Rhizobium lentis: one gene and its partner. The protein of the gene in region 1 interacts with the protein of each later gene in a pairwise test. Links are inferred from orthologs where the notes say so. Each region holds a gene or a part of one and is shown on either strand. Other genes may lie near its edges. The genes, in order: pepT and tpiA.

Region 1 (3,302 bases):
CTCGATAGCTTGTCGCTGGCCATGGCTGTTCCCGGACATTCGCTCCACAACGAAATTGCGCACATCGTTGTTCCAACGCCGGGCGACCTGCCATATTCCTGAAAGGGAAGGGGCATGGCCATAAATTCCATCGATGCCGGCGGCAATCATGATTTTGGTTGTCAAGGACAGCAACGACCTGTCCCCGCGCCATCGTATGATCGCGTATCTAAGCACTGCTAAGCCACATTTTGTAACAGAACAGACCCCGACCGGAAACATGTGTGATACTTCGACCGCCTAACGCTTCATGGCACCTGAGAGCTGGAGCCGATATCAGGCGGAGCGAGGCGGCCATTTCGCTGCGCGGGAGCAACCTCAACTCTTTGCTCAAGAATTGCGCTGCTTTCAAATCCATTCGCTAACCCGGCTATCGTGCCGGCGCGGCTCCCGCCGGGGCCGCGCATGTCTCGAAGTTCGTAACGCCACCTCCGGGGGCTCCGCCCTTAGCGGAGTGCAGCGGCACGCCTGGGTCGCACCGGACGGCTGGCGGCCTGCATCTGCCAGGGAGCCACGACTGCCGGCATGCCGGCCTCGACGCACGCAGCCATGAAAGCCTCCCGTGCAATCAGCGGCGCAATAACCCGGTTGAGGGCGCCGCGACAGGTTTTGACGGCGCGCCTGTGGCGCTCCCCGTGGCCGAGTGGCCATTCATTTTCCAAGAAATCCAAGGCATCATAGACGCCGGTAAAAGTTCGTTCCAGGCCGCACTGCAGCCGGACCGTCACTGGACGAGTCCAGAGCACATCGTTCAGCGGCATTTTTTTCCTCCTTTCGATGCCAGCTTGATCCCGAAAAAATATTGGAAATGGCGAGCGCTTGTTCAAGACCGCAGCGATATCCTGACCCGCCTTTGAGCGAACCAGACTATCCTGTGCTCCGTCGATGGAGCTGCCGGCGTATTCGCCGACCGGAGAAATCTTTTGCCGCATCACCCGGGAGGGCTATATCCTCGGGGGATCTCACTGGACTGGATTGATATGACCGACACCGTTCTCGACCGCTTTCTCCGTTATGTCGTTATCGACACGCAATCCGATCCGTCCTCGTCGACGCAGCCGACCACCGGCAAGCAGAAGGATCTCGGCCGGCTGCTGGTCGACGAACTGCTGAAGATCGGCCTTGCGGACGCCCATCTCGACGAGCACGGCTATGTCTATGCGACCATTCCGGCCAATAGCGACAAGACGGTGCCGGTCATCTGTTTCTGTTCGCATATGGACACGGCGCCCGATTTCAGCGGCACCGACGTCAAGCCTGAGGTCATCAGGAATTATGCTGGTGGTGATATCCGGCTTTCCGGCGATCCGAGCCGAGTGATTCGTGTTTCCGAGCATCCCGAACTGATGAATCAGATCGGCAACGACATCGTCACGACCGACGGCACCACCTTGCTCGGCGCCGACGATAAGGCGGGGCTGGCGGAAATCATGACGGCGGCGGCGATTCTCGTCGGCAATCCCGATATCCGGCACGGGACGATCAAGATCCTGTTCACGCCCGACGAGGAGGTCGGGCGCGGGGTCAACAAGGTCGACCTGAAGAAGCTCGGTGCCGACTTCGCCTATACGATGGATGGCGAGACATCAGGCCATATCGAGGACGAGACCTTTTCGGCCGATGGCGTCGAAATCAGCATATCGGGCGTGGCGATCCATCCCGGTTTCGCCAAAGACCGCATGGAAAACGCCATCAAGATCGCCGGCGCCATCATCGATCGTCTGCCGAAGGAGATTGCACCCGAGACCACCGAGGGCAGGGAAGGTTTCATCCATCCGGTCGGGGTGACCGGCTCGATGGAGAAAGCGGCGCTGAGCTTCATCATCCGCGACTTCACCGACAAGGGGCTGGCGGAGAAAGAGGCGATGCTGGAAGCCATCGTCAAGGAGGTACTGGCTGCCTATCCCGGCTCGACCTACCATTTCCAGGTGAAGGAACAGTATCGCAACATGAAGCTGGTGCTCGACCGTCATCCGGAGATCGTCGACAATGCCATCGAAGCGGTGCGCCGGGCCGGAATGACGCCGGTGCGCGGCAGCATTCGCGGCGGCACGGACGGCTCGCGCCTCTCCTTCATGGGGCTGCCATGCCCGAACATCTTCGCCGGCGGCCATGCCTTCCACTCGCCGCTCGAATGGGTGAGCCGGCAGGACATGGAAAGAGCGGTTGCAACGATCGTGGAACTGGCGAAGGTTTGGGAGGAACGGGCTTAGAGGCGCTTGCCTCTAGAGCATTTCCGTTTTTCTTCGAATCACGGAAATGCTTTATCTCTTTGTTTTCACGCAATTCCGGACGCAAAACCGTTACACACTTTTGCTGGAATTGCTCTAAGCGTTCTTGGGAACGGCTGGTTCAGCCGCCCGTCATTGGCATGCCTCCACGCAGCATGACGCTGTCATAGGCGGGGCGGGGGGTGGGGATCGCGATCCGAATTCCCGGCTCAGGCTCGATCGAAGGTTCAGGCGCCGTCACTGGCGCCGTGATCTGCATCGGTGCCGTGCTTGCCGTGGCCATGGGGTCGGGCGCCGGCAGCGGAACGGGAACGGCCGAGGGGATCAGCGCCTCGAATTGCGGCGGCAGCATGCTTTCGCCCGGCACATAATTCATCGCCACCTCATAGGAAGGCAGCGGCGGCGGCGTTTGAAGCATGCCGTTGGAATCGCGCTTCTCGTAGAAGGCGTTGCCGCCGGCAACCGTCACATAATGCATGTTGTTGTAGGGGAATTTCAGCCCGTCGGTGTGGAAGAACATCGCATCCTTCACCGCTGGATGGCGTGCGCCCTTTAGCAGGATCGCATCGGCCGCGGTGGCAAGCTCCGGTTCGGCCTGCGGCTTGACTTCGCGCGTCATGACGCCGGGCGCAAACTGCTTCTCCTGAGCGACGACGCCGCAGATCGATGGAGGATAGGCGCCTGATGTGAGCCTGTTCATGACGACGGTTCCGACGGCCATGTAACCGTCCTCGTCGGAATGCTGCGATTCGAAATACATCGCGCGCTTCAAGCAGTCGCGATCCTTAGCGGTATAATTAAAAGTGACTTTCGGTTGAGCCTGTGTTGTCTTGGTCTTTGCCGGCGCCGTCGCCGGCTTCGGTGTTGTGGTGCAGCCTACAGCCGCCAGTCCTACGAATAAAATCCCGATCAGGGATTTTCCAAAGGAAATCTCCGCCCTCAACGCCAGGTGCCTCCTATGGGATTAGTCCAGCCCTTTATGATTAACGCGCACAATCTTTTACTCGTCATATGACTGAAATACAAACAACC
Region 2 (3,305 bases), on another replicon or contig:
ATCGCCTCCATGAACGGCATCGCCTCGATGTCGCCGACCGTGCCGCCGATCTCGCAGATGACGAAGTCGTAGTCGCCATTGCCCTCGGTGACGAAATCCTTGATCTCGTTGGTGACGTGCGGGATGACCTGCACCGTCGCGCCGAGATAGTCGCCGCGCCGTTCCTTGTCGATGATGTTCTTGTAGATGCGGCCGGTGGTGATGTTGTCGGTCTTGGTCGCCGAACGCCCCGTGAAGCGTTCGTAGTGGCCGAGATCGAGATCGGTTTCCGCGCCGTCGTCGGTGACGAAGACCTCGCCGTGCTGGGTCGGGCTCATAGTGCCCGGGTCCACGTTCAGATAGGGGTCGAGCTTGCGAAGCCTCACCCGATATCCACGGGCCTGCAGCAACGCTCCGAGAGCCGCGGCCGCAATTCCTTTTCCGAGGGAGGAAACCACGCCGCCAGTGATGAATACGTATCGCGCCATGGGCTTCACCGGATACCTTTTCAAAAACGATTCCGCCAGCCCCAAAAATTCTTTTCCGGAATTTTCGGAGAGTGGCGCGGGAATCTGAACAAAAGAAAACCGGCAGACCCGAAGGCCTGCCGGCGGTTTATGTCTAAGCCCGGTTTACTGTCCCGTCGGGACGCCGGAGGGCTGAGCCGGCGCCGGCGTGGCCGGAGCTGCGGGCGTTGCCGGAGCCGTCGTTGCCGGGGCGGTGGCGGCCGGGGCCTCGGCTGCAGGAGCCTGAGCAGCCGGAGCGGGAGCCGCCGGGGCCTGCGGTGCGGCTCCGCTGCTTGGAACGCCGTTGCCGGTCGGCGGGTTTGCCGGAGCCTGCGCACCGCCGCCGAGCGAATCGAGAATGCCGTTGCCCTGACCGCTCGTTGCCGGAATACGGTCCAGAATGTCGGCTGGACGGCGCTCGTAGCGCGTCAGGATACCGAGGCCGAGCGAGGTCAGGAAGAACAAGGTCGCGAGGATCGCGGTCGTGCGCGTCAGCGCATTGGCCGTGCCGCGGGCCGACATGAAGCCCGAACCGCCGCCGATGCCAAGGCCGCCGCCTTCCGAGCGCTGGATGAGCACAACGCCGACGAGGGCGAGCACGATCATGAGATGGATGACAATCAATACTGTCTGCATGGGTCCAGTCCTGCCCGCTTGGAGACGGACATAAGTAAGAATTCTGGCGGCTCTTTACATGAGGCTCTCGCCTATTCCAAGCCCTTCGGCCCGGAATAAACAGCCGAATAAACCGAGCTATGAACAATGCCTCAGGCGAGCAACGCCTCATAGGCGCGGTAGATGGCGAGGAAGTCGGCGGCTTTCAAGCTTGCCCCGCCGATCAGCGCACCGTCGACATTGGCGATACCAAGCAGTTCTCCTGCGTTGGCGGGCTTGACCGAACCGCCATAGAGAAGACGCATCTTGCGGCCTTCATCGCCGAAGCGGGCCACGAGCTCGGCGCGCATGAAGGCATGCGCCTTTTCGACATCGCCTGAAGTCGGCGTTACACCGGTGCCGATCGCCCAGATCGGCTCGTAGGCGATAACGGTGTTTTTGGCGGTCGCGCTATCGGGAACGGAGGCGGAGAGCTGGCGCTTGATGACGTCGAGTTCCTGTCCGGCGCGGCGTTCGTCGGCCGTCTCGCCAACGCAGATGATCGCCGTCAATTCGGCGGCGAACGCCGCTTCAGCCTTGGCGCGGACCAGATGATCTGTCTCGGCATGGTCGGTGCGCCGTTCGGAATGGCCGACGATCACATAGGTGCCGAAACTATCGGCGATCATCTCGGCCGAGATATCGCCGGTATGCGCGCCGGAAGCCTTCTGGTGGCAATCCTGTGCGCCGATCGAAAGCGGACTGTCGGTGCAAAGGGCAGTCGCCACGTAGAGCAGCGTCGTCGGCGGGCAGATCAGCGCCTCGACCTTGGCGGCGAGCGGCGGGCGAACGCCCTCGGCAATCGCCTTGATCTGATCCAAAGAGGCACGCGTGCCGTTCATTTTCCAATTTCCCGCCACGAGCGGGCGCACGTCAGGTGTCATGCCGGCCTTCCACAAACTTCATATCCCCGGCGGCAATATCAAAAGCTTGCGGCAAAGAAAAGCATCATGCCCTTGACGAAGGGGGAATCTCGGCGCTGCCGCGCATATTTTCTCTCAGAACGGCGCAGGCGGCACACTTCAGCCCGCGAAAATCCAGTTCAACACGCGGCGCCAGTCAATCATCCGGATCGGCGTTCCGTGATTTCCCGTCTGAAACAGCGTGAAGCGCGTCGGATATCTGGCCTTGAGCAAGCTTTCGAACAGCGCCTGCTGGTTGGCAGCGGCATAGACCGGATCGCGGCTGCCATGAGCGAACCAGAGCCGCAGCTTCGCCTTGTAGAAGGCACTTTTGGTGAAGTCGGGGTCGGTGACCCCGCTCATAACAACCATGCCCTTCAGCCGTTTGACGCTGTCTCCGTCGCGCGCAATGCCCCAGCAGACCTGGCTCCCCATCGAAGCGCAGGAAAGGATGATCGGCCGGCCGGGCGATTGGGCGCTGGCATAGCGGATCAGGCCGGCGATCGCGGCGACGCCGTTACCGTCGAAACTCCTCACCGTCGGCGAATAATAGACGCCGCCATTGCCGGCGACGAGGTTTTTCAGCCGGTTGAAATTGCCACCGAAGCTGTAGTCGTTGGCCCCGAGCCGGCGGTCGCCGTCACGGCCGTGGATGAAGATGACGGTAAAGGCGGCATTCTGCGCCGGTCCCACCCTGGTGACATCGAGCTTGATGCCGTCGAGGGAGAGCGTTTCTTCCGCCTGCGCCTTGCGGATGCCGAGCGCCACATATTTCTGCTGGACGCGTTTTTGCGGGATCTGGTCGCGGCCGTTGATATCGCGCATCTCGTCGTAGTCGATGACCTCGAAGGCGCCGCTGTCGCCCGTCTGCAGCACCGTCTGCTTCGAGAACAAGTCGTCCTTGAAGGGCGCCAGCGTCTCGGCCGCCCGCGCCGGCGCGGCGGCAATCAGGACCGCGGACAGGAAAAAGGCCGCAATTGCTGATATAACGGTGCAATGACTTGTGGACATTTGCATGCAGATGGTTTCCTGAAGCCTGCCGCCGCTTGCCATTCCGCGCCCGGCAACGCAAATCATTTGGGCAAAGCCGCCAAATCAGGCGGTGTCGCGTATAGAGGTGCTTTCTGGCAAAATCTGCCTGATTCGCAAACGTGACATGAAATGCGGTGATTTTGGGTCGGCGGCGCATGCCCACCCAAGACAGGACGAAGATCTGAACGGCTCCATGGACGATAGCAACGACCTTTTTTCCGGCCTGCCCCTC

The links.
Region 2: the proteins of pepT (region 1) and tpiA interact in binary tests that used the Escherichia coli proteins (3 or more experiments, as listed by UniProt). The link is inferred for Rhizobium lentis from one-to-one orthologs.

The regions. Positions count from the first base shown.
Region 1 is NZ_CP071456.1:294,973-298,274, reverse strand. What follows is about bases 154-3,135. They hold pepT (peptidase T), read left to right. Parts: upstream 154-1,019; coding sequence 1,020-2,252; downstream 2,253-3,135. Other genes in these bases: J0663_RS27725 (cell wall hydrolase), read right to left, coding at 2,392-3,135; J0663_RS27735 (DUF982 domain-containing protein), read right to left, coding at 486-800. Outside these bases: ligD (DNA ligase D), read right to left, coding at 1-23; more of J0663_RS27725, read right to left, coding at 3,136-3,213. UniProt on the Escherichia coli protein: Cleaves the N-terminal amino acid of tripeptides.
Region 2 is NZ_CP071454.1:4,171,911-4,175,215, forward strand. What follows is about bases 139-3,123. They hold tpiA (triose-phosphate isomerase), read right to left. Parts: upstream 2,024-3,123; coding sequence 1,253-2,023; downstream 139-1,252. Other genes in these bases: pyrG (CTP synthase), read right to left, coding at 139-467; secG (preprotein translocase subunit SecG), read right to left, coding at 612-1,121; J0663_RS20385 (alpha/beta hydrolase), read right to left, coding at 2,162-3,058. In the rest of the region: more of pyrG, read right to left, coding at 1-138; parE (DNA topoisomerase IV subunit B), read left to right, coding at 3,267-3,305. UniProt on the Escherichia coli protein: Involved in the gluconeogenesis. Catalyzes stereospecifically the conversion of dihydroxyacetone phosphate (DHAP) to D-glyceraldehyde-3-phosphate (G3P).